3 regions of the Erwinia sp. E602 genome follow, and region 2 is predicted to be linked to each of the others. Evidence: predicted binding sites of a transcription regulator. Region 2 holds the regulator's gene; each other region holds the start of a gene.
The links. Region 2 encodes Fur, which represses iron uptake genes when iron is present. Its sites were predicted from a motif close to ATAATAATGAGAACNACTATCAA; they were not measured.

Region 1 (10,588 bases), 400 kb from region 2:
GAAAGCGCGATGTTACAGCTGGCCTGGCAGGATCCGCTGACCCAGTTAGACAACCGCGCGCGCTTTTACGATAAGGTCGAAGCCGCGCGGACGCACGCTAACAACGGCCAGTTTTCCGCCCTGCTCTACCTCGACCTCAACCGCTTTAAAGAGGTTAATGACAGCCTCGGCCACAGCGCCGGTGATGAACTGCTCAAGCTGACCGCCCAGCGCCTGCGTGCCACCCTGCGCAGCCATGACACCATCGCCCGGCTTGGCGGCGACGAGTTTGCCGTGCTGGTGACCAACCTTGGCGAAAGTCACGCACCCGCGCGTGAAAAGTTGATCCTGCTGGCCGACCGTCTTTTGCACAGCCTGGAGCAGGATGCGACGATCGCCGAACGCCACGTCAACATCAGCAGCAGCATTGGCATCTACCTGTACCGTGACGACACCACGCCAATCGCGGAGATGATGCACAAAGCCGATATGGCGCAGTACTACTCCAAGCGTAACCAGCGCAAGTGGATGTTCTGGTCGTCGCGCCTGCATGCTGAACAGCGCCAGCGGGACAGCATCGAGAGCGGCCTGCGCCGCGCGCTGAGCAACGACGAGTTATTCCTCGAGTACCAGCCGCAGTTTTCGCCGGCGGGGATCCCCCTCGGTCTGGAAGCGCTGCTGCGCTGGCGTACGCCGGACGGTGAACTGGTGCCGCCCGCGACCTTTATCCCGGTAGCCGAAAACAGCGGGCTGATCCTCAATATCAGCGAGTGGGTGCTGGAGCAGACCTGTCGTCAGCTGAAGGCATGGCAGTCGCTGCGTGGCATGGACCAGGTACACGTCTCGGTCAATATCAGCCCTCGCCACCTGCGGCGCAGCGACTTTATCGCCCAGGCGGAACGCATCGTCAGCCGCAGCGGCATCGTGCCGCAGCGGCTGAGTTTTGAAATTCTGGAAACCGCGCTAACCGATATCGACGACGTGCAGCGCAAGCTGCTGGCGCTGCGCGATATGCAGCTCGGGATTGCGCTGGATAACTTCGGCAGCGGCATGGCCTCGCTGACCGGGCTGCGCCGTCTGGGGATCGATGAGGTGAAGATTGACCGCTCGCTGGTGATGGAGATGAACAGCAACGCCCAGCAGCTGCAAACCATCCGGGCGATTATCGCCATGTGTCAGGCGCTGGATATTAATATTGTTGCCGAAGGCGTAGAGAACCGGGCGCAGTTTGACACCCTGTGCCAGCTTGGCTGCCACCGTTTTCAGGGCTGGCTGTTTTCACGATCGCTGCCGGTGGATCAGGTGCAGAGTTTGTTTATGTGAGCGTTACCCGTGACGCAAACGGCGATCGCGCCAGCCAGAGCGCCAGGCAGATACTGAGGAAGATCGCTGAGCCGGGTAAGGGTAACAGGCTGTGCCGGGTAACGGTTTACACCGCCCGGTGAGCTGAGGAAATGGAAGCGGACGCGCCCTGGTCCTCCCTGGCACCACGGGGCACCAGGGAGAAAGTAGCGGCAGCAACCCTGCCCGTCAGAAATCGTAAGACATCGACAGTTTCAGCTGACGAGGCGCACCCTGATAGATGTAGGTGCCGTAAGTTTCCACACCTGACCAGTAGCGCTTGTTGGTGACGTTATCCACGCCAAGACGCCAGACCAGATCGTTCTCCTGTACCTTCATACGGTAACGCGCACCGAGATCCAGCGTGGTGTACGCATCCAGTTTCTTGCTGTTGGCCGGGTCTGCGTACTGCGAACCTGAGTGGGTCAGACGCGCGGTGGCGGTCAGCCCCTCGACCGGCTTGATATCATACTCCGCGCCCAGCACGCTGGTGAAGCCGGCCACGCCAACGGCTTTTTTGCCGTCATTGGTACCGTTCTGCGTTTTGGTCATGGTTGCATCCAGCCAGGTGGCGCTGCCGTTCAGGCGCAGGCCGAGCACCGGCTCGCCGAAAACGTTCAGTTCAACGCCGCGGTTGCGTTGTTCGCCGTTGAGGGAGAAATAAGAGGTGGTCGGATCGGTCAGCCCCTTCGGCTTTTTGATCTCAAACAGCGCCAGCGATCCGCCTACCCGGCCGGTATCCACCTTTACGCCAACTTCATTCTGCTTCGCCAGTGAGATGCCGGAAACCGTCCCCGAGTTTGAGGCCGTGGACGGTGCAGACTCCCCCGGGGCCAGCGATTCAATATGGTTAGCGTAGAGTGAGACCGCTTCCCACGGCTTAACCACGATACCGTACGCCGGCGTCCAGCGGGTTTGCGTAAAGCGTTCGTTCACTTTTTCCGCCGCGGTGCCGTAGGCATAGTTGCGTACCACTACCTTCTGATGACGGGCTCCAACGGTTAACAGTACCTTGTCATCCAGCATGCCCAACGTGTCGGACAGCAGGATCCCCTGGCTGCGCACGCGGCTGGTCGGGCGCGGATCGTCGAGATCGCCGCCAAAGTAGTTCATAACCGGTTCGGCCACGCTGCCCGGATTATAGATATTGGTGGCGTTGCCGCCGCTAAGATCCATACCGTAGGCCGTTTTTTCACGTTTTGTGGTGGCGGAGTAACCCAGATTGATGCTGTGATTCACCGGGCCGGTGGCTAACTGTCCACGCAGGCCAAACTGACCGCTGAATGCGTCGATCTCTTTATTGGTATCCATACGACTGATTTTTGCATCACCGCTGGCGTTGCTCAGCTTCGGCGTACCGTAAGCGCCGTACTCGTGTGAATGCTGACCACCTACCGCACCGTACAGGGTCCACTCCTGCGCCACGTCATACTCGGCGCGCGCCATACCAAACTCGCTCTCCAGGTTACTGTAAACCCAGTTCTGGCTGTAGTTGCTGGTGGCTTTCGGCACTTCCGGGATAAAATCAACGCCGCTGACGTTCACCCCAAGACGGCCGCCGTGATAGGCCTGCTTCTGGTAGCCCATATCCAGCGAGGTACGCAGCTTATCTCCACGGTAGTCCAGCCCCAGCGAAGCCAGCGTGGTGCGGCGCTTCTCATTATCAATCGCTGAATCGCCCTCACGGTCCAGCAGGTTAACGCGTACGCCCCACTGGTTGTCGTCGCCAAAGCGGCGGCCGGCGTCCAGGCTGCCGCCGATCTGATTTTTGCTGGTGTAATCAACGCCAACGCGGGTCAACGGCACCTCTTCAGCGTGCTTTGGCTCCAGGTTGATCATGCCGCCTACGCCGGAAGCGGCGCCGCCGTTCATCAGCGCGTTAGCGCCTTTAAACACCTCCACCCGTTCAACCATCTGGGTGGACACCACCTGACGCGGCATCACGCCCGAGAGGCCACCAAAGGTCATATCGTCGCCCGCCAGGTCGAAACCGCGGATGCGGTAGGTCTCGGCGAAGTTGCCGTAACCCTGCACGTTCTGGATCGAGGCATCGTTCGCTACCACATCCTTAATCGATTTCGCCTGCTGATCCTGAATCAGCTTCGCGGTGTAGCTGACCACGTTAAACGGCACGTTGCGCGCATCCTGCTCACCCAGCATGCCCATACGGCCACCGTTAGCGACCTGCCCGTCCAGATAGGCCGGTACCAGCCGATCGCCGCCCGGCGTAAACTGCGCCGCGGGGGTGGCCACTACGGTCAGCGTCTGCTCAGGGCCTTTATCGTCGCTGGCGGAGGTTGTCAGTCCGCCAGCGGCAGCAGCCGGAAGCGTCGCTGCGCTGATGGTCAGCGCCAGCAGGCTCAGTTTGAACCGGGCGGAGGTGGGGAGAGATGCGTGCATGGGCCATCCTGCTTGTTCTGGAATGATAATGCTTATTATTGGGATTGCGATTATCCGAATCATTCCTGAAAATGCAAGCTGAAATACGCGCCACGAATTAAGTGACGGGCCGCCCGTCACGCGGACTGCGGCAGCCACTGAGCAATTATCGCTGCCGTAACAACCAGATAAAGCAGGGGGCACCAATAAAGGTTGCCAGTAATCCGGCCGGAATCTGATAGGGGAAAATCACCACCCTGCCCAGCCAGTCGGCCAGCAGCATGATGGCGCTGCCGAGCAGGATCGCCACGCACAGCTGCGACAGCGCCCGGTGATAGCCCAGCAGGCGTGCCAGATGCGGGGCCATCAGACCGACAAAGCTCAGTGGACCAATCATCAGCGTGGCGGCGGCGATCAGCGCGGCGGCCAGCAACAGGATCAGCAGCCGTGACTTCAGCAGCGGCACGCCGGTACTTAACGCGGTGTCAGCGCCGAGCGGCAGAATGGTCAGCCAGCGCCGCAGCAGCGGGATCGCCGCCAGCAGCACCAGCGCCAGCCCGGCCACCGACAGCGCCTGGCCGCCGGTGACCCGGTATGTCGAACCGGCCAGCCAGCTGAGTACTTCGCCGCTGCGCGGGTCACCGCTGGCCAGAAACAGCGTCAGCAGCGTACCGTACACCGTACTGAGGGCGATGCCCACCAGCAGCAGGCGGGTGGCAGAGAGCCCGCCGCGGCTGGCAAGCACCACCATCAGCGCGAGGGTCAGCCCCGCCCCGCTCGCGCCGGCGGGCAGCAGCCAGACGCTGATATCCCCCGGCACCAGAAACATCAGCAGTACGATGGCGCAGGCGGCGCCGGAGCTGACGCCGAGCACCTCCGGGCTGGCCATCGGATTACCGGTCATCCGCTGCACCAGCATACCGGCGGCGGCCAGCATCGCCCCGGCTACCGCTGCCGCCAGCACCCGCGGCCAGCGCCACTGCAGCAGTGACGGGTCGGGCATCAGCCAGCGGCCGCCGTCGCCGCTGAACAGAGCCAGCAGCACCAGCAGCAGCAAACCTGCGGCCAGCAGCAGCAGGCCGCGCGCGTTCAGATGCCGCTCGCGGCGCACGGCGAGCGTGGCGTCCGCCTGCGCCACCCGCGCATGACGCAGCCGCGGCAGCAACCACAGCATCAGCGGCGCGCCGAGCAGGGCGGTCACCGCACCGGTAGGCAGCTCGCGCCACAGTCGGGTCAGCAGTATCACCGCCTGATCGCTGAGCAGCAGCAGCAGCGCCCCGAGCAGAGCGGCGCCGATCAACCGCGAAGCCAGCCGGCGCACGCCCAGCAGCCGGGTGAGGATCGGCGCAAACAGCCCGATAAACCCGATCACTCCGACGCTGGCCACGGTCATCGCGCTGAGCGCCACCGCCAGCAGCAGCCCGGTAACGCGCACCAGCGCCAGCCGCATCCCCAGGTTACGCACCACGCCATCGTCCAGGCCCAGCAGCGCCAGCGGACGGATCATCAGCGCAATCAGCCCCCCTGCCAGCAGCATGCGCGGCCAGAGAAACTGTACCGCGCTCCAGTCATACTGATTAAGCATGCCGCTGCTCCAGATAAACAGATTCTGCAGCCGATCGTGGTTAAACAGCGCCAGCAGGCTTTTGACCGCGCCGCCGTACAGGCCAAAAACCAGCCCGGCAAGGATTAGCGTCACCGGCGACAGCTGCCGCCCCCAGGCGATGCTCAGCACCAGCCCGCCGGCCAGCAGGCCACCGGCCAGCGCGCCCAGCTGCTGGCCGCCCTCTCCCCAGCCGGCAGCGTACAGCGTCATCAGCGTCAGGCCCAGCTGCGCACCGGCGGCCACGCCGAGGGTCGAGGGCTCCGCCAGCGGATTACGCAGAATTTGCTGGAACAGCGTGCCGGCTACGCCCAGCCCGGCACCGACCAGCAGCGCCAGCACGGTCCGCGGCAGCAGGCTGAAGTGAAACAGCATCTGCCGCACGTCATGTTCGTCCGGCGCGGTCAGCGCCTGCCACCACAGCAGGTGATCCAGCTGCTGCTGGCCGTTGATGAACAGCAGGATGAGCGCCAGTGCCGGCAGCAACAGCAGCAGTGAACGGCTCATGCTGCCTCCTCCAGCGTCAGCGTCAGCAGCTGACTGAAACGCAGCGCAGAGTAGTTAGCGCCAAAAAACCACACCGCCGGCAGCAGGTGCAGTTTGTTCTCACGCACGAATGGGATACTGCGCCACAGCTGCGCCCGGGCGATCTCGCGCATCGGATCGTCGTCGCCGTGCAGGAAACAGAGCGCTCTCACCCCTTCGACCTGTGCCAGCCGCTCGATACCGATAATGGCGCTGCCCCAGGCGTTGGTTTCCCCCTGCCAGGCGCTGACCAGCCCCAGCCGCGCCAGCACATCGGCAAACAGGCTGCCGCGCCCAAACACCATCACCCGGCGGCTGTCGAGAAAGCTGAACAGCAGCAGGGGTTCCTCACGAAAGCGGTGCAGACGCTGCGCGGCTTCAGCGAACCGGTGCGACATGCCGTCGAGCCAGGTTTCGGCGGCCGCTTCACGTCCCAGCAGCCCGCCCAGTGCACGCAGATCCTGTTCGGTCGTGGCTAACGGCCCGTGCGGCGCGCGGCTGAACTGGCTGACCCACTGTGGGGCCAGCGGCGCAATGCGCGCGGCGTTGGGGCCGAAGCCGCTGGAGAGCAGGATCAGCGATGGCTTGAGTCGCTGCAACAGTTCAAGACTGGGCTCACTGCGCAGGCCGACATCCTGCACCGTCGCAGCAAGTTCAGGCTCCACCACCCAGCGGCGATAGTTGGGCAGATCGGCTACCGCCAGCGGCATGACCCCCAGCGCCAGCAGCAGCTCCACCGGCCGCCACTCCAGCGCCACAATACGGCCAGCAGCGATCGGGGTGGCGAGCAGTGAACGGCAGTTCAGCAGCGGTGTACAGGCCAGCAGCTTCAGCAGGCGACGGCGGGAGGGGCAGGCAACGGCGTTGTTCATCCAATCAATCACGGCTGCCAGCCACCGCCCAGCGCGCGGTAGAGATCGACCTGCGCCAGCAGCAGGTTGTTCTTCGCCTGCACCACGCTGAGCTGGGTGGTAAACAGGGTGCGCTGCGCGTCCAGCTGATCGAGGTAGGAGGCGTAACCATTCTGGTAACGGTTAGTGGCGATGCGTAACGCCTCGCTGACCACCTGCTGCTGACTCTGCAGCTCCTGCAGCTGTTCGCCGTAGCGCTGGATGGCGTCCAGGTCGTCATTGACCTCGCTGAACGCGCTGCGCACCACCTTCTCATAGTTGTACAGCGCCTGGTTGCGACCGGCCATCGAGACATCGACCTGCGCGGTTAGCGCCTCGCGGTTCAGTAACGGGGCCAGCACGCTGCCGCCGATGCTCCACAGGCGGAACGGATTATCCACCAGCTGGTGCAGTACGGAATTCTGCAGCGTGCCGCTGGCGGTCAGGTTCAGCGACGGCAGCAGGCTGGCGCGCGATGACTGCAGCGTGGCGTCGGCCGCCAGCAGCTGGCGCTCCGCCTGCACAATATCCGGCCGCCGCTGCAGCAGCTGCGACGGCATTACCGCCGGCAGCGTCTGCGGCTTCAGCCGGTCGAAGCGCGGGCTGCGGGCGATCTCACGCGGGTTCATGCCCACCAGGATGCTTAACGCATTCTCCTGCTGGGCAATCTGATGACGCAGCAGCGGGATCTGCGCTTTCGCGGTCTGATACTCGGACTGCGACTGCACCCACTCCAGCTTTGAGGTGTACCCGCTGGCAAACTGACGCTGTGCCAGCTGCAGCGAGTTCTCGCGTGTAACCAGCGTCGCCTGCGTCACCCGCAGCTGCTCGTCCAGCGACACCAGCGTCATATAGCCGGAGGCCACCGAACTGGCGATGGTCAGCTCGGCCGCCGCGGCCGCGGCCTGCATGGCGGCCAGCGTGGCGCCGGCGGCATCAATGCTGCTGCTGCGCGCGCCCCACAGGTCGACGTTATAGTTAGCCTGCAGCAGCCCCTGAAATACCGTGGACTGCACCGGCTGCCCGGTGGCCGCCGAAAGCGTACGCGCCCGGGTGGCCGCCACTCCCGCATCGAGGGTCGGGAAGTTGTCGCCCTCCGCCCCGCGCAGCCGGGCGCGGTACTCGTCCACCCGCGAGCGGGCGGTGAGAATATCCGGGTTATTGCGCAGCGCCTGCGCCACCAGCCGGTTCATATCCGCATCGCCAAACGCCTGCCACCAGCTGACCTCCGGCGCGGCGGCCGGCCCCGCCTGGTTGCGCCACTGCTCTGGGATGATCAGCGACGACGGAGCCCGATCCACGTGGGTAGCACAACCGCTCAGCAACGCGCTCAGCAGCAGCGCCGCGCCGGTCTGACGGCGGATCATGGCTGACTCCCGGCCGCGCCGGCTGACGCGCCCGGGGCCGCGCTGCGGTCCGACACACTCCCCTGCTGCGTTTCATCCGGCTCTGCTCCGGTATCAATACTCACCTCCACCGACATGCCGGGGCGCAGCCGTTCCGTATTACCGCCGGTAATGCGGATACGGACCGGGATACGCTGGGCGATTTTGACGAAGTTACCGGTGGCGTTGTCCGGCGAAATCGCGCTGAACTCCGACCCGGCCGCCGGCGAGATAAACTCCACCTCGCCGCTGAAACGCTCGCCGTTCAGCCCGTCCACGCGGAAAGTTGCCGGCAGGCCTGGGCGGATGCGCGCCATCTGCGTCTCTTTCAGATTGGCGATCACCCATTTTTGTTCAGGCACCACCGAGGTCAGGCGGGTACCGGCGCTGACGTAGGCCCCCAGCCGTACCGACATCTGCCCCAGCTGCCCGGACGCCGGTGCGACGATCTGCGTGTTGGCCAGATCGATTTTTGCCAGCTCCAGCGCCGCCTGGGCGCTGGTGACGTCGGCCGCCAGCGAGGCGCGGTTCACGATAGCGGTTTGCAGATCCTGCTTTGACACGTCCAGCGTCGCCTGGGCCTGCTGCACGTCCGCACGGGTCTGCGCGTTGCTGGCGCGGGCCGCGTCGCGTTCACGCACCGACAGCGAACCGTCGGCGGCAAGGCTCTCCACCCGCTTCAGATCCAGCCCCCCCTTCAGCGCCTGGGCGCGGGCATTCTGCAGCGCGGCCTCGTTGCGGGCGATCACCGCCTGCGCGCTGCGCTGCTGCTGCTGGTTATTCGCCAGCGCCGCCACCTTCATCTCCAGCGCCGCCTGCGCCTGGTGGACCTTCTGCCGGTAGATGCGGTCATCAATGGTCATCAACAGCTGCCCCTGCTGCACCGGCTGCAGATCCACCACCCTGACCGCGGTGATATAGCCGCTGACCTGCGGGCTGATAAAGGTCACCTGCCCGCGCACGTAGGCGTTTTCGGTCGACTGCATCTGGCTGGTAAACGGCGGCAGCTTCCAGGCGTAGAGGATCACCAGCACCCCGACCAGCGCAATGCCGGCACCGAGGGTAATTGATAAGATCCGCAGCTTGTTATTTCTCTGGCGTTCAGCAAACTGCTGTTCCTGTTGGCTCATGCTTTCCCCGTCCCCGGTATTGTTGTTGTTTGTTGCATCGCTAAGCGCTCGGCTTCCGCCTCACGTTTAGCCTGCTGCCAGCTGAGGTAACGCAGACGACCAATGCGCCAGGTCACCCACAGTAAGGTGACGCCGGCCATCGCCGCCGTCAGCAAATAGACGTCGTTATAGGCCAGCACGTTGGCCTGTAACGTGGCCACCGTCTGCAGCTGGCTGGTACTCTGCGCACCGAGCAGCACGCCGTCGCCCAGCTGGCTGGCAAACAGGCTGTTGTACTGCGCCAGCCGTTCGGTGACGTTAGGGTCCAGCAGCGACAGCTGGTCGGCCAGCAGGCTGGAGTGGTACTTCTCACGCCAGGTCTGGAAGGTGCCGAGCAGCGCCGAGCCCATCAGCCCGCCGATGTTCTGGCTCATGCCGAACAGCACCACAAAGCTGACCAGATTTTTCGGCTGGGTGACCACGCCACCAATGCCTAAGAGCATGGCCGGAGCGATAAAGAAGGCGGTGCTGAACCCAAGCAGGAACTGGCTGAACAGCATATTGTCTGCGCGGGTCAGCGGGTTTGACTGCGCGTCCATCAGCGACGCGACCATCACAATCCCCAGCGACAGGACGATCGGCCAGTTAAGGTGTCTGGGGTTGATGGTCAGCGCGCTGACCACGATGCCGCTCGCCACACCGGCCAGAATCGCCAGCGCCAGCCCCTGCATCTGATCGTTGAGCAGCCCGACCTGCTGCAGATAACCGATCGCCCCGGTGTTCTGCTCGGCCAGCATCATCCGCAGCAGGATCATCACGATACCGAGACGCACGATCGCCCCGGTCCCCAGCCAGCGGGTGTTAATCAGCGGATTGCTGCGGTTGTGCTCCACCACCACCGCGGCAATCACCAGCACCAGCCCCAGCGCCAGGCAGACGCCCAGCCACGGCGTGCTGGTCCACCATTCGATGCGCCCCAGCGACAGTACGGCACAGAACAGCGCCATGCCGGGTGCCAGCAGGAAGAAGGTGAGAAAATCTTTCTTTTCAAAAACCTTGGTTCGTTCACCCGGCGGCAGCTTGAGGATCAGTACCGCCCCCAGCGACAGCAGCGCCAGGCCCAGTTCGAGCAGATACAGCCCGCGCCACTCGTCCAGCTGCAATAGCTCGCTGGAGAACAGCCGCGCCAGCGGGATCGCCAGCTGCGACGCGCCGATACCGATCGCCAGCGCCTTCAGCCGGTGCTTCGCCGGCCACGCCTGCACCTGGTAATAGATGCCCAGCGAACTGAGCGCGGCCCCAACCATGCCGTGCGCGGCGCGTACGATAATTGCCGAACTGAGATCGTTGACCAGCAGATGAAAGAACGCCACCAGC
Region 2 (10,588 bases):
GCGCTGTTTATGATTATTTTTGGTGATTTTAGTCACAATATAGTGCATATAATTTGCGGAGCGAATTAATTTTTTTTTACACTTCGTCATACGGTGTTTGATGTCATAATGACGACGAATAGCCAATAAAAACGGTACATCTGACGCCTGAACGGCTCATCAAGGGGGTAGCAGGGTGAATATTTTAGGGTTCTTTCAACGCTTAGGGCGCTCATTGCAGCTGCCAATAGCCGTACTGCCGGTCGCGGCGCTGATGCTGCGCTTCGGTCAGCCCGACTTGCTTAACATGGCGTTTATTGCCCAGGCGGGCGGGGCGATTTTTGATAACCTCGCGCTGATCTTCGCAATCGGGGTGGCGTCGACCTGGTCGAAAGACAACGCCGGTGCCGCGGCACTCGCCGGTGCGGTGGGCTACTTTATTCTGACCAAGGCGATGGTAACCATTAACCCGGCAATCAACATGGGCGTGCTGGCGGGGATCATCACCGGTCTGATCGCCGGTATGACCTACAACCGCTGGTCGGATATCAAGCTGCCTGACTTCCTGAGCTTCTTCGGCGGCAAGCGCTTTGTACCGATTGCCACCGGTTTCTTCTGTCTGGTGCTCTCTGCGGTGTTTGGTTACGTCTGGCCTCCGGTGCAGAACGCCATTCACGCCGGTGGTGAGTGGATCGTGGCGGAAGGCGCGCTGGGCGCCGGTATCTTCGGTTTCGTTAACCGTCTGCTGATCCCAACCGGCCTGCATCAGGTGCTGAACACCATTGCCTGGTTCCAGATCGGTGAGTTCACCAACGCCGCCGGCACCGTGTTCCACGGCGACATCAACCGCTTCTACGCCGGTGATGGCACGGCGGGGATGTTTATGGCGGGCTTCTTCCCGATCATGATGTTTGGTCTGCCGGGTGCGGCGCTGGCCATGTACCTGGCCGCGCCGAAAGCGCGCCGTCCGATGGTCGGCGGCATGCTGATCTCCGTGGCGGTGACCGCGTTCCTGACCGGTGTTACTGAACCGCTGGAATTCCTGTTTATGTTCCTGGCTCCGGTGCTCTATCTGATTCACGCGCTGTTAACCGGGATCAGCCTGTTTGTGGCGACGCTGCTGGGCGTGCATGCCGGCTTCTCTTTCTCCGCAGGCGCCATTGACTATGTGCTGATGTACAAACTGCCTGCGGCCAGCCACAACGTCTGGGTGCTGCTGGTGATGGGCGCGATCGCTTTTGTGGTTTACTTCGTGCTGTTCAGCGCGGTCATCCGCCTGTTTAACCTGAAAACGCCGGGTCGTGAAGATCAGACAGACATTGTTGCTCCTGAAGCCAACAGCAATACCGAAGAGGGGCTGGATCAGCTTTCCCGTCAGTACATTGTGGCGGTCGGCGGTTCCGATAACCTGAACGTGATTGATGCATGTATTACCCGCCTGCGCCTGTCGGTGAAAGATTCAGCCCGCGTGGATGATGCGGCCTGTAAGCGTCTGGGCGCTTCAGGGATTGTGAAACTGAACAAACAGACCATTCAGGTGATCGTCGGCGCGAAAGCCGAATCGCTTGCCGAAGGGATGAAAAAACTGATCGCTAAGGGCCCGATCGCGGCGGCCAGCGCAGCGTCAGCGACAACAGCCCCTGTCGCCCCGGCGGCTCCGCTGCAGGCGGTGCCGAACCCGGCCAAAGGCGTTATCGCCACGCTGGTGGCCCCGGTCAGCGGTAGCGTGGTGGCTATCGAGCAGGTGCCGGACGAAGCCTTTGCCAGCAAAGCGGTGGGCGAAGGTCTGGCGATCAAACCGACCAGCAGCACCGTAGTCGCACCAGCTAACGGCACGCTGGTCAAAATCTTCAACACCAACCACGCTTTCTGCCTGGAAACCGAAAACGGAGCCGAAATCGTCGTGCACATGGGGCTGGATACCGTGGCGCTGGAAGGCAAAGGCTTCACCCGCCTGGCGGAAGAGGGCAGCGTGGTGACGGCCGGTCAGCCGGTATTGGAGATGGACCTGGTCTGGCTCGAGGCCAACGCCCGCTCGATGGTAAGCCCGGTGGTGGTCAGCAATAGTGAAGAGTACAGTGCGGTAACGCTGCTGGCCGGTGACAGCGTGGTGGCAGGCGAGACCCGTATCCTCGAGATTCGCGGCTAACCATAACGATTATCAGTGCGCAGGGCGGGAGCGATCCCGCCCTTTTTTATCTGCGTTTTTAGCCCGGCAATCCGCCGGTCTGCAGGCCTTATACACCGCTACGCCTCATTTTTACCCGCTTTACGCCGCTGCGCCCCTTTTTTATCCGTTTCCCGCAACTAACGGTTGTTTCAGCCGCTCGCTTTGTGGATCATACTCCGTTAATTCATAGTGGATTTATGCTAAGCATTAACTGAGGAAATTGAGATGAGTGAGGCTGAAGCCCGCCCAACTAACTTTATTCGTCAGATCATCGACGAAGATCTGGCGACAGGTAAGCACCACAGCGTGCAGACCCGCTTTCCGCCTGAGCCAAACGGCTACCTGCACATCGGTCACGCCAAGTCGATCTGCCTGAATTTTGGTATCGCGCAAGATTACCAGGGGCAGTGCAACCTGCGTTTCGACGATACCAACCCGGTGAAAGAAGATCTGGAGTTTGTTGAGTCGATCAAACGTGACGTGCAATGGCTGGGCTTTGCGTGGAGCGGTGAGGTGCGTTACTCATCTGACTATTTTGAACAGCTGCATAACTACGCCGTTGAACTGATTAATAAAGGCCTCGCCTACGTGGATGAGCTCACGCCTGAGCAGATCCGCGAATACCGTGGCAGCCTGACCGCACCGGGTAAAAACAGCCCGTACCGCGATCGCAGCGTGGAAGAGAACCTGGCGCTGTTTGCGAAGATGCGCAGCGGTGGTTTCGCCGAAGGTACCGCCTGCCTGCGAGCCAAAATCGATATGGCCTCCAGCTTTATCGTGCTGCGCGACCCGGTGCTGTACCGCATCAAGTTTGCCGAACATCACCAGACGGGCAACGCCTGGTGCATCTACCCGATGTACGACTTCACCCACTGCATCTCCGATGCGCTGGAGGGCATTACCCACTCGCTCTGTACGCTGGAGTTCCAGGACAACCGCCGCCTGTATGACTGGGTGCTGGACAACATCACCATTCCGGTGCATCCGCGTCAGTACGAATTCTCACGCCTGAACCTCGAATACGCCATCATGTCCAAGCGCAAGCTGAGCCTGCTGGTGAGCGAGAAGGTGGTGGAAGGCTGGGATGACCCGCGTATGCTGACCGTTTCCGGCCTGCGCCGCCGCGGCTACAGCGCCGAGTCGATCCGCGAGTTCTGCCGCCGCATCGGCGTGACCAAACAGGACAATATCGTCGAGATGGCCGCGCTGGAGTCCTGCATCCGCGACGACCTGAACGAAAACGCTCCGCGCGCGATGGCGGTGCTGGATCCGGTTAAGGTGGTCATTGAGAACCTGCCTGCGCATCACGATGAAACTATCGTCATGCCAAATCATCCTAACAAGCCGGAGATGGGCACGCGTGACGTGCCGTTCAGCCGCGAGATCTGGATCGACCGCGCCGACTTCCGCGAAGAGGCGAATAAGCAGTACAAGCGTCTGGTGCTGGGGAAAGAGGTGCGTCTGCGCAACGCCTACGTGATCCGTGCGGAGCGCGTGGCGAAAGACGAAGACGGCAATATCACCTGCCTGTTCTGTACCTGTGATGTGGATACTCTGAGCAAAGATCCTGCCGATGGCCGTAAGGTTAAAGGTGTGATCCACTGGGTGTCTGCGGTGCATGCGCTGCCGGCAGAATTCCGTCTGTACGATCGCCTGTTCAGCGTGCCTAACCCGGCCGCCGCCGACGACTTCCTGACCACTATCAATCCGGACTCGCTGATTATCCGTAACGGCTTTGTCGAACCGGGGCTGCAGCAGGCAGAGGCATCCGCGCCATATCAGTTCGAGCGTGAAGGCTACTTCTGCGCCGACAGCGTTTACTCCAGCGCCAGCCAGTTGGTGTTTAACCGCACCGTTGGCCTGCGTGATACCTGGGCGAAAAGCGGCGAATAACGTCGCTTTTACGCGGTAATGATAAAAGGAGCGAGCAATCGCTCCTTTTTTTTGCTTAGCGATCGCAGCCGTCAGAATAGCCTGACTGTCTGACTGTCTGACTGTCTGACTGTCTGACTGTCTGACTGTCTGACTGTCTGACTGTCTGACTGTCTGCCACCTGCCACCTGCCACCTGCCACCTGCCACCTGCCACCTCGATTTTCCACCTGCTCTCCGCCGCAGTGGTACGTCCGTCTGTCTCTTTACGTTTCTGTAAATAAGAGTTTCCGATCGGAAGCTCTGCCATTTGCAGCTTAGTGGGTTAGTGTACTAGTTCGTGAGTATTTAACTCTGTAGACTGTGCCGCTTTAGCGTCGTTGCGCCAGATGTTGTCAGGCCTTTCAACGGCGCGGATTGTTTATCAGGGAGTTATTATGGTTTCACCCGTTTCTGCCACGCCGCTGCCCGCCACGCTGTGGGGCACGCTGATCATTAGCGGCACCATTATCGGTGCCGGGATGTTCTCACTGCCGGTGGTGATGGCCGGTGCCTGGTTTAGCTGGTCGACCGCGCTGCTGCTGGTGAGCTGGTTGTGTATGCTGCTCTCCGGGCTGCTGTTTCTGGAGGCCAGCCAGCACTATCCGGCCGGGGCCAGCTTTGACACCATCACCCGCGATTTACTCGGCAGGGGCTGGAACCAGATTAACGGCCTGTCGGTGGCCTTCGTGCTGGGCATTCTTACCTACGCCTATATCTCTGCCAGCGGAGCGATTATCCAGCGCACGCTGGGGCTGCTGGATATCCCGCTCTCCGCGCGCAGCGCCGGGCTGCTGTTTACCCTGCTGGTGGCGCTGTTTATCTGGCTCGGCACCGGCGTGGTCAGCCGCATGACGCTGATTGTTCTCGGGGCTAAGCTTGTCACTTTCCTGACCATTTTTGGCGGCCTGCTGTGGCACGTACAGCCCGCCACGCTGCTGGATAGCGCGGCTGAAGGCGGCCACTATCTGCCTTACCTGTGGATGGTGGTGCCGTTTTGCCTCGCCTCGTTTGGCTATCATGGCAACATTGCCGGGCTGAACCGCTACTACGGCCACCATGCTCAGCGCGTCGGCCGCTGCCTGATTTACGGCACGCTGCTGGCGCTGGCGATCTACTTTATCTGGATCCTCGGCACCATGGGGAACATTCCCCGCCAGGATTTCCGTGCGATAGCCGCGCAGGGCGGCAATATTGATGTGCTGGTCGCGGCGCTGTCCGGCGTGCTGCACAGTCCTTACCTCAACCTGCTGCTGAATATCTTCTCCAACTTCGCGGTCGCCAGTTCGTTTCTCGGCGTCAGCCTCGGCTTTTTTGACTACCTGGCCGATCGGTTTAACATCGATGGCACGCACGGCGGGCGGCTGAAAACCGCACTGCTGACCTTCAGCCTGCCGCTGGCGGCGGCGATGCTGTGGCCGGACGGCTTCCTGGTGGCGATCGGCTACGCCGGTCTGGCCGCCACCATCTGGGCGGTCATCACTCCGGCCCTGCTGGCCTGGAAGGCGCGGCAGCGCTTTGCCACGCCTGCCTGGCGGGTAAGGGGCGGAGCCATTCCGCTTGCGCTGGTGCTGGCCTTCGGCGCGCTTAACGTGGTGGTCTCGCTGCTCTCCTACGGCAACTGGCTGCCGGTGTGGAGCGGCTAACACCCCGTTCATCTGCGGGGATGATGCATCTGGCGGCATTGAGCAGCGCCGATCGGCGGCAGCTCCACGGTGCATTACCGGTGGTGATGTTTCATCAGGGTGTCGGCAACGGGAATAGCTGGCAGCTGTGGCAGCCGCAGCATCCGCCGGCGGTGAGCGGCAGCGTGCAGATCCGTAGCGTCAGCGGAAAACGGTTCAGCCGGGTTGAGAGTCTGTAATCGGAGATGTGCAGTAGGGAAGAGAACCGGTGGCAGGCCACCGGTTTTACAACAGGGGGGATTACTTGTCGTGCAGAGTTTCGTCTTCGCGGCAGTCGCCGAGAGCGCAATGGCCGTACAGGTACAGGCTATGGTTGCTCAGTTTGATACCGTGACGCGTGGCGATATCACGCTGACGGGTTTCAATCGATTCATCACTAAACTCAATTACTTTGCCGCAGTCCAGGCAGATCAGGTGGTCATGATGCTGCTGCTGGGTCAGTTCGAAGACAGATTTACCGCCCTCGAAATTATGACGGGTCACGATGCCCGCATCGTCGAACTGGTTAAGTACGCGATATACGGTCGCCAGACCAATCTCTTCGCCCATATCAATCAGGCGCTTATACAAGTCTTCCGCACTGACGTGATGGCCCTCAGGTTCCTGAAGCACTTCCAGAATTTTCAGTCGTGGAAGCGTGACTTTCAGGCCGGCCTTCTTTAATGCGGTGTTGTTGTCAGTCATGCGGATATTGTCCTGTTACTTAGCTGGTCACTTAGAGGCTGAAAGCCCTGAACATCGGTTGACGCTAAAGTTAGATGCGTCCCAGTATAGAACTGATACTTTAAAATGAAAACCGTCAGGGGGAAGTAAGCCACTACCGGATGTAAGGGATTGTACCATGACATCCGGTGTAGCCCGAACCCAAAATTAATTCGTTAACATTTCGGCCTTCCTCTGCCTGAGGCGCTGATTGCGACAATCGTCACAGCAAGGCGGCAGGGGGAGGAGAAAGCAGGTAACCGATGGGGTTATTGTACAGTTTTGGTGGTTAAAATTTCAAATATCTATCGATTACTTCTATAGGAAAAACCACTGGCCGGGTGTGAGGCAGCCCTCACTCCGGCCGACTGGCTTAAGCTTCGATGATCTCTTTTAACTGAAGTTCATCAAAAATTTGTTTTACCCACTTCTCAACGCGATCGTTGGTCAGCTCAGGCTGGCGATCTTCATCAATGGCGAGGCCGAGGAAGTGGTTATCATCGGCGAGACCTTTAGAGGCTTCAAAATGGTAGCCTTCGGTTGGCCAGAAGCCTACCAGCACCGCGCCGTTTGGCTCGATAATGTCGCGCAGGGTACCCATCGCGTCACAGAAGTACTCTGAGTAGTCTTCCTGATCGCCACAGCCAAACAGGGCAACCAGTTTACCATTGAAATCAACCTCTTCCAGCGTCGGGAAGAAGTCGTCCCAGTCACACTGGGCTTCACCATAATACCAGGTCGGAATGCCCAGCAGCAGAATATCGAAGGCTTCCAGGTCTTCTTTGCTGCTTTTGGCAATATCACGAACCTCTGCAACGTCTTTACCCAGTTGCTTCTGGATCATCTTTGCAATGTTTTCCGTATTGCCCGTATCGCTGCCAAAGAAAATGCCTACGATTGCCATGAGTTTGATAACCTCTTGAATCTTAATGGTATGGTGACTGCAAAATGGTTTGCATATAGCGCTAATAATAGCAGACTGCACTCAACGGATAAATGCGAAATGCCGCTGGTTTTGTCGCTTTGTGCGTAGCACTGCGGCCAGCGGCTCAGGATGGCAGGTGCTGTAACTGAGCCAGCAGCATCTCTTCAATCAGCTCGCTGCGGCTCATATTGCGCGCTTCCGCCAGCTGATTCAGCGCGTCAACCGCCTCGCTGTTCATTTTCAACTCAACGCGCTTAAGTCCGCGAACCTTGTCGCGCTTGAGCTGGTTGCGTTTGTTGATCCGCAGTTGCTCATCACGCGTAAGCGGATTGGTTTTCGGTCGTCCCGGGCGACGTTCGTCTGCAAACAGATCGATCGTGGTGCGGTCCGTGTTTTCTTTTGCCATAGGTCGGTGATTACTGAAAAGGCTGGGTTCTGATGAATTGGGCCGTCATGCCGCCTGAAAAACCATCAGCGGCAAAATTTTTGCGCGCCATCATACCCCACGCAAACTCATGACGACAATGATTTAACAACCCGGCTGAAGCATTTGTTTTTACAGCGCAAAAAAACGACGAATTGTGCGTAAAACCGCATCAGGCTTCTCGGCATGCACCCAGTGACCGGCCCCGGCCACCACGTGTGCCCGCGCCTGCGGGAACTGCGCCAGGATGGCTCCCCGGTAGTCATCACGGATATACGGCGACAGCTCACCGCGAATAAACAGTGCCGGGTGGGGCCACGCTGGCTGCGGCTGCCAGCCGATAATTTGCCCGTAGCAGGCTTCGATCGCCGGCACGTTAAAACGCCACTCACCGTTGTGAAACGATTTTAGCAGGAACTGAATCACGCCCTCTTCCGCCAGCCGTTCCCGCATCAGGGTAGCCGCTTCCGTGCGCGAGGTGATGCCAGCGGCAGTCACCGCCTTTAGCGCGGCAATGATCTCGTCGTGGTGGCGGGTCGGGTAAGCCACCGGCGCGATATCGATCACCACAATTTCTGCGACCCGCTCAGGTGCCAGTGCGGTCAGCGCCATGGTGATTTTTCCGCCCATCGAGTGGCCAATGGCGCTGAAACGGTCGATGCCCAGATCGTCCAGTGAATCGAGAACATCCTGCGCCATCTGCCGATAGTCCATCTCGCTGGCGCGCGGCGACAGGCCGTGGTTGCGTACGTCAAACTGAACGATCTGGCGGTGGCTCTTCAGCTCACGTGCCAGGATCCCGAGATTATCCAGGCTGCCAAACAGGCCGTGGATCAGCACCAGCGGGCAGTCACCGCTGGCGGATTGTTCAGATTGCAGGCGGACATTCAAATTCATGGCAAAGTTCTTACAGGTGGACGGAAGGCTTAGGGTATCATGGATCCCACAATTTCTGTCGCGTGCGGCACAGACTGCAAAGAGCATTTTTTGCGGTAAAGTCTGAGTTTTACCGCGAAGTGGCGTTGTGGCTACACCCTGGCAGAATTTAACTTTATAATCCTGATGTTAGAACGGCAAAAAATGGGCATTCCCGCCACCGCGCTGGCAATAGCCGCTACATTGATTGTGTTCTGATACAAGCCATTACCGTACTGGATAAAGATGAAAACGATCGAAGTCGACGAAGAGCTGTACCGCTATATCGCCAGCCACACTCAGCATATTGGTGAAAGCGCATCGGACATTTTACGCCGCATGCTGAAGTTTACCGCCGGTCAGAGCGCCCCCGCGGCGGCTGCCCCGGCACGGATTTCAGCCGTCGCTACTCAGCCTGCTGTCGCTGTCGCTGAGGCACGGCCACAGGATCGCGTGCGCGCGGTGCGTGAACTGCTGCTGTCCGATGAGTACGCCGAGCAGAAGAAAGCGGTAAACCGTTTTATGCTGATTCTGTCGACGTTATACGGTCTGGATGCTCAGGCATTCGGCGCAGCAACGGAGTCGCTGCACGGCCGCACGCGCGTCTATTTCGCCGGCAATCAGCAAACCCTGGTTCAGAACGGCACCCATACCAAGCCGCAGCACATTCCCGGCACGCCGTACTGGGTGATCACCAATACCAATACCGAGCGCAAACGCAGCATGGTGGAACACATCATGCAGTCCATGCAGTTCCCTGCGGAACTGACCGACAAAGTTTGCGGAACCCTCTAACTGAAGCGTCAGGGAGAAGCGCCAATGGCCAGACACCCCCGTGCCGGACAACCCGCCCGGCAGAGCGATTTGATAAACGTTGCACAATTAACCTCACAGTATTATGTGCTGCAGCCTGAAGCAGGCAATGCAGAGCACGCGGTGAAGTTTGGTACTTCCGGCCACCGCGGCAGCGCGGGGCGTCACAGCTTTAACGAGACGCATATCCTGGCGATTGCCCAGGCGATTGCCGAAGAGCGTAAAAAAAATGGCATCACGGGGCCGTGCTATGTGGGGAAAGATACCCATGCGCTGTCTGAACCGGCGCTGATCTCGGTACTGGAAGTGCTGACGGCCAACGGCGTGGATGTAATAGTGCAGCTGGATAACGGCTATACGCCTACGCCCGCCATCTCCAATGCGATTCTCGAACACAATAAAACGGCGACCGCGCAGGCCGACGGCATTGTAATTACCCCGTCGCACAACCCACCGGAAGATGGCGGCATCAAGTACAACCCGCCAAACGGCGGTCCGGCCGATACCAACGTCACCAAAGTGGTTGAAGACAGGGCTAACGCGCTGATCAAAGCCGGACTGAAAGAGGTGCGCCGCATCAGCCTCGATCAGGCGTGGGCCAGCGGCCATCTGCAGGAGAAAGATCTGATCCAACCGTACGTTGAAGGTCTGGCACAGATCGTTGATATCGCGGCGATTCAGAAGGCCGGCCTGAAGATCGGCGTCGACCCGCTTGGCGGTTCCGGTATCGCTTACTGGCAGCGCATTGCGGAGCATTACAATCTGGATCTGACCATCGTTAACGATGCCGTCGACCAGACTTTCCGCTTTATGCACCTCGATCATGACGGCATTATCCGCATGGACTGCTCGTCCGAGTCGGCGATGGCCGGCCTGCTGGCGCTGCGTGATAAGTTCGATCTGGCCTTCGCCAACGATCCGGATTACGACCGTCACGGCATTGTGACCCCGGCCGGCCTGATGAACCCGAACCACTACCTGGCGGTAGCGATTCAGTACCTGTTCCAGCATCGCCCGCAGTGGGGCAAAGAGGTAGCGGTTGGCAAAACGCTGGTCTCCAGCGCG
Region 3 (10,588 bases), 1.2 Mb from region 2:
CCGCGGCTGGCAGGCGATGCCCGATTTTCTCAGCGACTATACGCCCGGGCGGGTGGCGCAGCTCACCGGACTGACGCAGGCCGATATCGAGCTGGCCGCGCGCTGGTTAGGCGAGGCCGCCGAATGGATGAGCTGCTGGACCATGGGCCTTAACCAGAGCACCCACGGCACCTGGAGCACCAACGCACTGTGCAACCTGCACCTGGCAACCGGTAAAATCTGCCGCCCCGGCAGCGGGCCGTTCTCGCTGACCGGCCAGCCCAACGCGATGGGCGGGCGCGAAATGGGCTATATGGGGCCGGGCCTGCCGGGGCAGCGCTCGGCGCTGAACGCGGAGGATCGCGCCTTTGTTGAGCAGCAGTGGCGGCTGCCGCCCGGCACGCTTCGCAGCGAAGGCGGCGGTGGCACCCTCGCGCTGTTCGAACAGCTGCGGGCCGGGGCGATTAAAGCCTGCTGGATTATCTGCAGCAACCCGGTGGCCAGCGTGCCCGGCCGTGACCGGGTCATTGAGGCGCTGCAGGCGGCCGAGCTGGTGATCGCCCAGGACGCCTTTCTCGATACCGAAACCAACCGCTATGCCGATATTCTGCTGCCCGCCGCGCTGCACGCCGAAGCGGAAGGGGTGATGATCAACTCCGAACGCAGCCTGACGCTGATGCATCAGGCGGTGGCACCGCCCGGCGAGGCGTTGCCCGACTGGCAGATTATTGCCCGCGTCGCCTGTAAAATGGGCTTTGCCGACGCCTTCAGCTACCAGAGCGCGGAGCAGGTGTTTGATGAGATCCGCCGGTTCCACAACCCGGCCACCGGCTACGATCTGCGCGGTGCCAGCTATGCGCGGCTGCGGCAGCAGCCGCTGCAGTGGCCGTGCCCGCCCGACGACCCTCAGGATCGCCATCCGCTGCGCTACCTGAATCAGGGCATCAGCCAGACCCTGCGCGTGGCAGAAGACGGCAGCACGCCGCCCCTGAACTTTGCCACCGCCGACGGCCGCGCCTGCTTTTATGCCCGCCCGCATCAGGACCCGGCCGAGATGCCCGACGACGACTATCCGTTTCTGCTGAATACCGGCCGCGTGCAGCATCAGTGGCACACCCTGACCAAAACCGGCAAGGTGGCGACCCTGAACAAGCTTAATCCGGGCCCTTTTATTGAGGTGAACCCGCAGGATGCCGCACGGCTGGCGCTGAAAAACGGCGATGCGCTGCGCATCCGGTCGCGGCGCGGCGAGGCGGTGCTGCCGGTCAACGTCAGCGATCGCGTACAGCCCGGCTGCTGCTTTGCCCCGTTCCACTGGAACGATCTCTATGGCGAGCAGCTGGCGATTAACGCCGTGACCAGCGATGCCGTCGACCCGATCTCGCTGCAGCCGGAGCTGAAATGCTGCGCCGTCAGCCTGCAGCGGGTGGAGAAGATTATTTATCGTGACAGTGTCACAGATAGAGTCGCCAGCATTGCCATCCCCGCAGATTCCGTTAATACCACTAACGGTGCTGGTGCTGCTGACGCGCAGTCCGTGGCCAGCAACGCTGTACCGGCCGCCGGCATTACGCTGCTTTACGCTTCGCAGACCGGCAACGCCGCCGGGCTGGCGGAGAGCTTTAGCGCGCAGCTGCGCGACGGCGGTCTTGCGGTGGCGCTGCACGAGATGGATCAGGCCCCGGCGGACTGTCTGCGTGCCGGCGAAACGCTGCTGCTGCTGACCAGCACCTTCGGCGACGGCGACGCGCCGGATAACGGTCAGCAGTTCTGGCAGCGGCTGCAGGCGCAAGATGAACCGCTCATCGGGCTGCGTTACGCGGTGCTGGCGCTGGGCGACAGCAGCTTCGATCGTTTCTGCCAGCACGGCCGCCAGCTGGATGCGCGCTTAACGCAGCTGGCCGCCACGCCGCTGCTGCCGCTAAGCGAGTGCGACAGCGACTATGCGCAGCCCGCCAGCGCCTGGTTTAACCAGCTGCTGCCGCTGCTGAGTCTTCACATCCCGGCAGTGTATACCCCCTCCGTCAGCAGCGTATCATCCGCCCCGGCGGTAGCCGGTGCAGCTGCATCATCCGGTATTTCATCCGTCCACGCAGCATTCACGCTAGCAGCATCAAATCCGGCCTTATCATCTGCTTCTCATTTCAGCAAAAGCCAGCCGTACCCGACAACCTTGCTGGACAACGCCCGCATCAGCGCGCCCGAATCAGCAAAGGAGACGCGGCTGATCCGCCTAAGTCTCGGGCCGCTGAGCTATCAGCCCGGCGACGCGCTGGGGGTCTGGCCGCGCAACTGTGCGCGGCTGGTCGATGAACTGCTGGCGCTGACCGGGCTGGACGGCGAACAGGCGGTCAGCGTGGCGGAGCAGGGAGAGATGCCGCTGCGTGACGCATTGAGCCGCCACTATGAGATCGCCCGTCCGTCGCGGGAGGCGTTAAGCCTGATCGCCGGGCAGTCGGGCAACGGCGCGCTGCAACAGCGGCTGGCGCAGGGCGAGGCGCTGAAAAGCTGGCTGTGGGGGCGCCAGCTGGCCGACGTGCTGGCCGAATTCAGCTGGCGGGGGGAGGCGACAACATTGCTGGCCTGCCTGAAGCGGCTGCAGCCGCGCTTTTACTCGATCGCCTCCAGCCCGCTGGCGCATCCGGGCGAGATCCAGCTGACCGTCGCCACGGTGCGCTACGGCCAGCGCAAGGGCGTGGCTTCGGCGTGGCTGGCCGATCTGGCACCTGGCGACGCGGTGGCGGTCTTTGTTCAGCCGACGCGTCACTTCCTGCTGCCGGAAGCGGGCGACGCGCCGCTGGTGATGATCGGCCCCGGTACCGGCATTGCGCCGTTTCGCGGTTTTCTGCATCACCGCCGCCTGCGCGGCGACAGCGGCAAAAACTGGCTGTTCTTCGGCGAGCAGCATCAGCAGAGCGAGTTTTACTACCGCGAGGAGCTGGAGCCGATGCGCGACAGCGGGCTGCTGACCCGGCTGAGCCTCGCGTTCTCCCGCGACCAGCCGCAAAAAATCTACGTGCAGGACCGGCTGCGTGAAGAGGGGGATAACCTGTGGCGCTGGCTGCAGGAGGGCGCACGACTGTATCTGTGTGGCGACGCCAGCCGCATGGCGAAAGACGTTGAGACGGCACTGCGTGATATCGCCTGCCAGCACGGTGGGATGAATGCACAGCAGGCCGCCGGCTGGCTGCAGCAGCTGGCGCAGGAGAAACGCTACCTGCGTGATGTGTATTAGCCGCAAACCGGCAATAGATTGCCGATATTGATATTTAATTTCCCGGCGTTTTTATGAAAATCTGGAGCCAGTTACCGCTATCAGGATCAGGGAGTTAGCCAATGAGCCAGACCAAACGCCGGATTAAACTGGGGTTAATGTTACAGGGAGCCGGTGGGTATATGAACTCCTGGCGCCACCATCGCGCGGCGGCGGACGCCAGCGTCAATATTGCCTGGAACCAGCAGCTGGCGAAAGACGCCGAAGCTGCCGGTTTCGATTTTCTGTTTGTAGCCGACGGCCTGCACATCAACGAAAAATCGCTGCCGCACTTCCTGAACCGCTTTGAGCCGATTGCGCTGCTCTCCTCGCTGACGGCGATCACCTCGCGCATTGGCCTGGCCGGCACCATCTCCACCTCCTACAGCGATCCCTTCACCGTGGCGCGTCAGCTGGCCTCGCTGGATCTGCTGAGCGGCGGCCGCGCGGGCTGGAACGTGGTGACCTCACCGCTGGAAGGCTCCGGGCGTAACTTTGGTAAAACCCACCCGCAGCACGCCGAACGCTACCAGATCGCCGAGGAGTATATCCAGGTGGTGCAGGGGCTGTGGGACTCGTGGGAAGATGACGCCTTCGTGCGCAACAAAGAGAGCGGCGTGTTCTTTGACGCGGCGAAGCTGCACGCGCTGAATCACAAAGGCGATTACTTCTCGGTGGCCGGCCCGCTGAATATCCAGCGTTCCGCCCAGGGGCAGCCGGTGGTGTTCCAGGCCGGCGCCTCGGATACCGGCATTGCGCTGGCGGCGAAAACCGCCGATGCGGTGTTCACCAACGCGCGTACGCTGGAAGAAGCGACGCTGTACGCACAGAAACTGCAGCAGGCCGCAGAGCAGCACGGCCGCGCCGCGTCGGGGATCTTCCCCGGCATCAGCCCGATCGTCGGCCGCACCGAGGCCGAGGCCGAAGAGAAGTACCGCTATCTGCTGTCGCTGCTGTCGCTTGACGACGCGCTCAGCTACCTCGGCCGCTTCTTTGACCATCACGACTTCAGCCAGTATGACCCGGACGCGCCGTTCCCGGAGCTGGGCAGTCTCGGCGAGAACAATTTCCGCTCCACCACCGATCAGATTAAGAAGCTGGCGCGCGATGAAAACCTCACCCTGCGCGAAGTCGCCTACCGCACCACGGTGCCGAAGGGCGAGTTCTTCGGCACGGCGGAGCAGGTGGCCGACGCCTTTATTCGCTGGACGGAGCAGGGCGGTGCCAGCGGGTTTATCATCGCCGGGCCGGTGCTTAACGAAGCGCTGGAGGACATCACCCGCTACGTACTGCCGATCCTCGCCGCGCGCGGCTACTGGCAGATTGACGACACCACCCGCACGCTGCGCGGCCGCCTTGGCCTGCCGAAGCGCGCTAACCGCTATGCTGAAAACCGTCAGGCGGCACTGACCTCAGCAGAGTAACGCCGCCTGCCTGCAGTGACCTCAGCAGAATTAAGCGGTGTTGCCAGAGGGGGGCGAATGCTGCCTCTCCCGAGGGGAGTGCAGCGCCGCCCGGCCCGCCCAATCAGCGCCCGACAGCGTTTTCACGTTGCCGGGCGCTGTTGCCGTCATACAGCTGACGCTGATGCCCACCTTCCTGCCCGTCCAGGCTCGCCACACGCGGCCTGATGTGCCCACTCTGATGTATTAGCTCAGATTCCTCTTCATTCCAACCCTCTCAGCCGCTATGCTGCCCGCCTGAAATACCGTTACCCCAGGGAGTTACTATGAATACCGTTATCCGCCGTGCCACCCGTGACGATGCCGGGCTGATTCTGGCAATGATCGCCGAGCTGGCCGACTACGAAAAAGCGCTGCATGAAGTGGTCGCCAGCCAGCACGATATTGAGACCTCGCTGTTTGCCGCCGACAGCAAGTCGGAAGCGCTAATCTGTGAAATTGGCGGGGAAGCGGCTGGTTACGCCGTGTTCTTCACCAGCTACTCCACCTGGCTTGGCAGGAACGGTATTTATCTGGAAGATCTCTACGTCAGCCCGCGTTTTCGCGGCCAGAAGGCGGGGAAAACCCTGCTGCGCCACATCGCGCAGCTGGCCGTAGAGCGCGGCTGCGGTCGACTGGAGTGGAGCGTGCTGGACTGGAACCAGCCGGCGATCGACTTCTATCTGAGCATCGGTGCCGCCCCGCAGGATGAGTGGGTGCGTTACCGTATGGAAGGGCAGGTGCTGCGCGATTTTGCCGCCGGTTGATCCCCTCCGAGGGTGGCGCATCGCCGCGCCATCCTCCGCTATTGCCTCGCTTTTCCCCTTCGCGCAACGGCTGACCAGCGCAAAAGTTCACTGCTTAAATGTAATATTTTGTATCAATGGATTGATAATCATTCTCGTCTGTATATGATATCGCAAAATATAAAATGTTAGTTTCCCGCAGTAAATGTGGGCTTATGCACCTGTTAATCAAAGCAAATGTGGGCGAATACCAATAATTAAATCAAGGTATTTCGCATGCTCAACTTTTCATCCCGCAAGGGATTGCTGCACACGTCAATTGTTATGGCGATCGTCACCACCGCCGCCAGCGCTGCGTATGCCGCGCAGGCAGACAATGCCGTTGCCGCCAGCACCAGTAGCAACACCGCCTCCACGTCGAAGAGTGACGAAGCGCAGATCACCGTTACCGCACCGGCCGTTAAGCACGTCGCCGGCAGCGAGGTGAGCGTCTCTGCCGATGAACTGCGCCAGCGCGGCGGCAACGACTTCGGTTCCATCATGCGTTACCAGCCGCTGATCGGCGCGGTGGGCAGTAGCGGCGGCTCCAGCAGCGGCAAAAGCGGCTTTGATCGCGGCGGCTACACCGGCTACAACATCCGCGGCCTGGAAGGCAACCGCGTGGCGATCGACGTCGACGGCGTACCGCTGCCTGACGCCACCGGCCGCCCTTACGTCGGCCGCGCCGGCCTGAACACCTTCGGTATCGGCCGCGACTACATCGATCCTTACCTCTACGGCCGCGTTGATATTGAATCCGGGGCTACCCAGACCCAGCGCACCACCACCGCGCTGGGCGGCACCGTCTCCTTCGTACCGAAATCGGCCGATGACTATCTGACACCGGGCAAACAGACCTACTTCGGCTACCAGAGCGGTTATGACTCCGCCAGCCGCAGCTGGCAGAACGGCGTTACCGCCGCCGCCGGCGACGAGATCCTGCGCGGCCTGATCGCTTACAGCCGCCGTGACGGCCAGCAGACCCGCAATAACAGCGACGAGCTGGCGGCCTTCCCGGCCAACTGGCACTCCGACGCGCTGCTGGCCTCCGGTATCTGGCAGCCAAACGACGAGCACAAGCTGACGCTGGGCGGTGACTTCTACAGCAAGGTTAACCACACCCGCTATGACAGCTGGAATAACGCCGGAACGCTGATCGAGGGCGACGCCAACCAGCAGAGCAACAGCCGCCGCTGGGGTCTGAACCTGAAGGACGAGTGGACGCCGGCCAACGCCTGGATCGACAGCCTGAGCAACAAAATTGACTATCAGAACACCCAGGCGCACGACAACACGCTGCTGCCGGTGGCCGACTCCAGCCCGCTGCGCATGCAGCGCGTCTACTCCGATTACAACGTTGAGACCTGGGGCTATGAGGGGCAGCTGAGCAAAACGCTGGGCCGTCACGATCTGCTGGCCGGCCTTAACGCCCGTCTGTCCGACACCGAGCGCCCGTTCAGCGAGTCGCCGACGCCGGCCGCCAACAGCGCCGCCACCACGCGTCCGCAGAGCGACAGCCGCACCGTTGTTCTGGGTGGCTTTGTGAAGGACAGCATTAACTTCGATCTTGACGGTCACGGCTTTGCCGTGGTGCCGGGCGTGCGCGTGCAGCATCAGAAAACCAAACCGCAAAATCTGGCGAGCATGGCTGAGGGTACCGCAGTGCTGACCCCGGCGGACGCCGAGAAGCTGTACGGTAAAGCCAACAGCGACACCCAGGTACTGCCGTCAATCAGCTTCAACTATGACATCACGCCAGCGCTGATGACTTACGTTGAGTACCGCCGTGGCGCGCAGTTCCCGAACGCCACCCAGCTGTACGGCTCGTGGAACCTCGGTTCCAACTACGTGCCGGGCAACCGTCAGTATGCGCTGATTGGCAACACCGACCTGGACACCGAAACCAGCAACAACGTTGAGTGGGGCATCAAAGGCCAGGCGACCGAAGGCGTGGCGATTAACGGTGCGCTGTTCTACAACACCTATAAGAACTTTATCGCCACCACCCGTTACACCCGCGCCGGCGCGCCGGACAAGTTCACCAACCTGCCGGCCAACATCGCCACCATCTATCAGACCGAGAACCGCGATAAGGCCTATATCTGGGGCGGTCAGATTGGCGCTAAGGTTAACTACGGCACCTGGTTTAACGCGGTGGAAGGCCTGAGCAGCAGCTTCTCTCTGGGCTACAGCAAAGGGCAGGCGAAGTCCTCTTACAACGGCGACCGCTACGTCGATCTCGACAGCGTGGCACCGATGAAGGCCACCGTTGGCCTGGCGTGGAACGATCCGTCGCAGCGCTATGGTGCGGAAGTGATGGCCACCTTTGTGAAAGGCAAGAAGGCGGAAACGACCAACCGTGAAGGCTACCTCAACAACGGCGCGCCGATTACCGACGCCACCGCCGGTTATCAGCGGGTGCCGGGCTACGGCACGGTGGATATGACCGCGTGGGTGCAGGTGGCGAAAAACGTCCGCGTTAACGGCGGCGTCTACAACCTGACCGACCGTAAATACCGCGACTACCTGAGCAGCCGCGACCTGACCGGCGACACCCCACGTGACGTCGCTGACCAGGCGCTGGCCGTGCAGCCGGGCCGCAGCGTGCAGCTGGGGGTTAACGTCGACTTCTGACCCCGGCCGACATTTTGCCTCCCTTAAAAGATCGCTTCGGCGATCTTTTTTTATTCCTGAGAGGTGGGTTGTATTTTTTGTGATCTGGATTGTAGTACAACTAACGCAGATGGTACTACAATCACTCCCGCACCGCGCCTCAGGCCGCTGAGATCTGTGCAGCGCCGGTTCTCCGCGCTACGCTGCCGACTCATCGCCACTAACGGACTGAAAACTATGACGCAAGAGAGTCTGAGTAAAACGGAACGCATCATCCTGACGCTGGGTGAGGAGATCGTCACCGGCAAATACCTGCCCGGCGCGCCGCTGCCGTCCGAGGCGGACCTGTGTGAACAGTTCACCACCTCGCGCAACATTATTCGCGAGGTGTTTCGCTCGCTGATGGCGAAACGGCTGATTGAGATGAAGCGCTACCGCGGCGCGTTCGTCACCCCGCGCAACCAGTGGAACTATCTCGACAGCGACGTGCTGCAGTGGTCGCTCTCCAGCGACTACGATCCGCGGCTGATCGCAGCGATGAATGAGGTACGCGTGCTGGTTGAGCCGCAGGTTGCCCGCTGGTCGGCGGAGCGCGCCACCTCGGCGGATCTCGCCGCCATCGAGCAGGCCTACGGCGATATGGTGGCGCACCGCGAAGATCGCGACGCCTTTAACCAGGCCGATATCCGCTATCACGAAGCGGTGATGGCCTCGGTGCATAATCCGGTGTTGCAGCAGCTTAACGTGGCGATTGGCCAGCTGCAGCAGGCGGTGTTTACCCGCACCTTTATGCCGGATGAGGGCAACATGCCGCGCACGCTGGCCGAACACAAAGCGCTGTTTGACGCCATCCGCCACCAGGATGCCGACGCCGCCGAGCAGGCGGCCAAATCGATGATTGCCAGTTCAACGGCGCGACTTAAGGACGTTATGTGAGCAGCTATATTGCGATTGACTGGGGTTCGACCAACCTGCGCGCCTGGCACTATCAGCAGGATCGCTGCGTTGATCAGCGCCGCTCGGAGGCCGGCGTCACCCGCTTAAACGGCCGTACCCCCGCCGACGTGTTTGACCAGGTGACCGCTGGCTGGCCTGTCAGCGAGGTGCCGGTGGTGATGGCCGGTATGGTCGGCAGCAATGCCGGCTGGCTGCCGGTGCCGTATCTGGCCTGTCCGCTGCGGCTGGGCGAGATTGCCTCCCGCCTGACCCGGGTTGAGAACCGGGCGTGGATCGTACCGGGGCTGAGCGTCGAGCAGCCCGACAACCTTAACGTGATGCGCGGTGAAGAGACCCAGCTGCTCGGTGCCGTGGCGCTGGCCGCCGCCGACCTCTATGTCATGCCCGGCACCCACGCCAAGTGGGTGAGGGCGGAGGGCGACCGGGTGGAGACGTTTCGCACAGTGATGACCGGCGAACTGCACCACCTGCTGCTCAGCCAGTCGCTGGTCGGTGCCGGGCTGCCCGCACAGCGTGAGGACGCCGCGGCGTTTGCCGCAGGCCTGCAGATCGGCAGCGAGGATCGCTCGATCCTCTCACGGCTGTTTGAAGTCCGGGCGGCACACGTGCTGGGCCGCCGCGCGCCGGACACCATCAGCGAGTTTCTGTCCGGGCTGCTGATCGGCCACGAAGTGGCGACCCTGGCGGATCAGTGGGCCGTTACCCCGGCGCAGCCGCTGACGCTGATCGCCGGCAGCGCCTTGTCGCTGCGCTATCAGCAGGCGCTGCGCTTTATCGATCTGACCGTTAACCCGCTGGACGGCGACGTCGCCTTCCGGCACGGAATAAGGAGCATTGCCCATGCGCTGGCAAACTGAGCTGCCGCTAATCGCTATTTTACGCGGCATCCGCCCGCAGGAGGCGCAGGCGCATATCGCCGCGCTGATCGACGCGGGCTTTGATGCCATCGAGATCCCGCTTAATTCGCCGCAGTGGGAACAGAGCATTGCCGCCGCGGTCCGCGAATTTGGCGATCGCGCGCTGATCGGGGCCGGTACCGTGCTGCAGCCCGACCAGGTGGATCGGCTGGCCGCCATCGGCAGCCGGCTGGTGGTGACGCCAAACACCGACGCGGCGGTGATCCGCCGGACGGTCGCCTGCGGCATGACGGTGGCCGCAGGCTGTGCCACCGCAACTGAAGCTTTCACCGCGCTGCAGGCCGGCGCACAGTCGCTGAAAATTTTTCCCTCCGCGGCGTTTGGCCCGGACTATATCAAAGCCCTGAAGGCGGTTCTGCCGCCGGAGGTGCCGGTGTTCGCCGTCGGCGGCGTCACCCCGCAGAACCTGCATCAGTGGCTGGCGGCAGGGTGCATCGGCGCCGGGCTGGGCAGCGATCTCTACCGTGCCGGGCAGCCGCTGGCGCGCACCGTTGACCAGGCACTCGCATTTGTTGCCGCATATAAGGAAGCGTTACGATGAAAATAACCAAACTGACCACTTACCGCCTGGCACCGCGCTGGATGTTTCTGAAGATTGAGACCGATGCAGGCGTGGTCGGCTGGGGCGAGCCGGTAATCGAA

Region 1: a site for Fur is predicted at 3,743-3,765, ahead of GKQ23_RS15655 (TonB-dependent siderophore receptor). Genes of this name have one in related genera too.
Region 3: a site for Fur is predicted at 5,563-5,585, ahead of GKQ23_RS11790 (TonB-dependent receptor domain-containing protein). Genes of this name have one in related genera too.

What each region holds. Positions count from the first base shown of each region.
Region 1 is NZ_CP046582.1:3,078,431-3,089,018, forward strand. Features, by position in the region: gene GKQ23_RS15650 (bifunctional diguanylate cyclase/phosphodiesterase) at 1-1,302, shown strand, start outside; gene GKQ23_RS15655 (TonB-dependent siderophore receptor) at 1,510-3,720, opposite strand; gene fhuB (Fe(3+)-hydroxamate ABC transporter permease FhuB) at 3,866-5,809, opposite strand; gene fhuD (Fe(3+)-hydroxamate ABC transporter substrate-binding protein FhuD) at 5,806-6,699, opposite strand; gene GKQ23_RS15670 (efflux transporter outer membrane subunit) at 6,708-8,084, opposite strand; gene GKQ23_RS15675 (HlyD family secretion protein) at 8,081-9,232, opposite strand; gene GKQ23_RS15680 (MFS transporter) at 9,229-10,588, opposite strand, start outside.
Region 2 is NZ_CP046582.1:3,475,818-3,486,405, reverse strand. Features, by position in the region: gene nagE (PTS N-acetyl glucosamine transporter subunit IIABC) at 176-2,128, shown strand; gene glnS (glutamine--tRNA ligase) at 2,375-4,042, shown strand; gene mtr (tryptophan permease) at 4,458-5,705, shown strand; gene GKQ23_RS17485 (hypothetical protein) at 5,726-5,923, shown strand; gene fur (ferric iron uptake transcriptional regulator) at 5,985-6,428, opposite strand; gene fldA (flavodoxin FldA) at 6,820-7,350, opposite strand; gene ybfE (LexA regulated protein) at 7,496-7,777, opposite strand; gene ybfF (esterase) at 7,928-8,692, opposite strand; gene seqA (replication initiation negative regulator SeqA) at 8,957-9,505, shown strand; gene pgm (phosphoglucomutase (alpha-D-glucose-1,6-bisphosphate-dependent)) at 9,530-10,588, shown strand, end outside.
Region 3 is NZ_CP046582.1:2,276,662-2,287,249, forward strand. Features, by position in the region: gene GKQ23_RS11775 (bifunctional nitrate reductase/sulfite reductase flavoprotein subunit alpha) at 1-3,214, shown strand, start outside; gene GKQ23_RS11780 (LLM class flavin-dependent oxidoreductase) at 3,316-4,656, shown strand; gene GKQ23_RS11785 (GNAT family N-acetyltransferase) at 4,962-5,441, shown strand; gene GKQ23_RS11790 (TonB-dependent receptor domain-containing protein) at 5,697-8,093, shown strand; gene GKQ23_RS11795 (FadR/GntR family transcriptional regulator) at 8,310-9,008, shown strand; gene GKQ23_RS11800 (2-dehydro-3-deoxygalactonokinase) at 9,005-9,886, shown strand; gene GKQ23_RS11805 (2-dehydro-3-deoxy-6-phosphogalactonate aldolase) at 9,870-10,487, shown strand; gene dgoD (galactonate dehydratase) at 10,484-10,588, shown strand, end outside.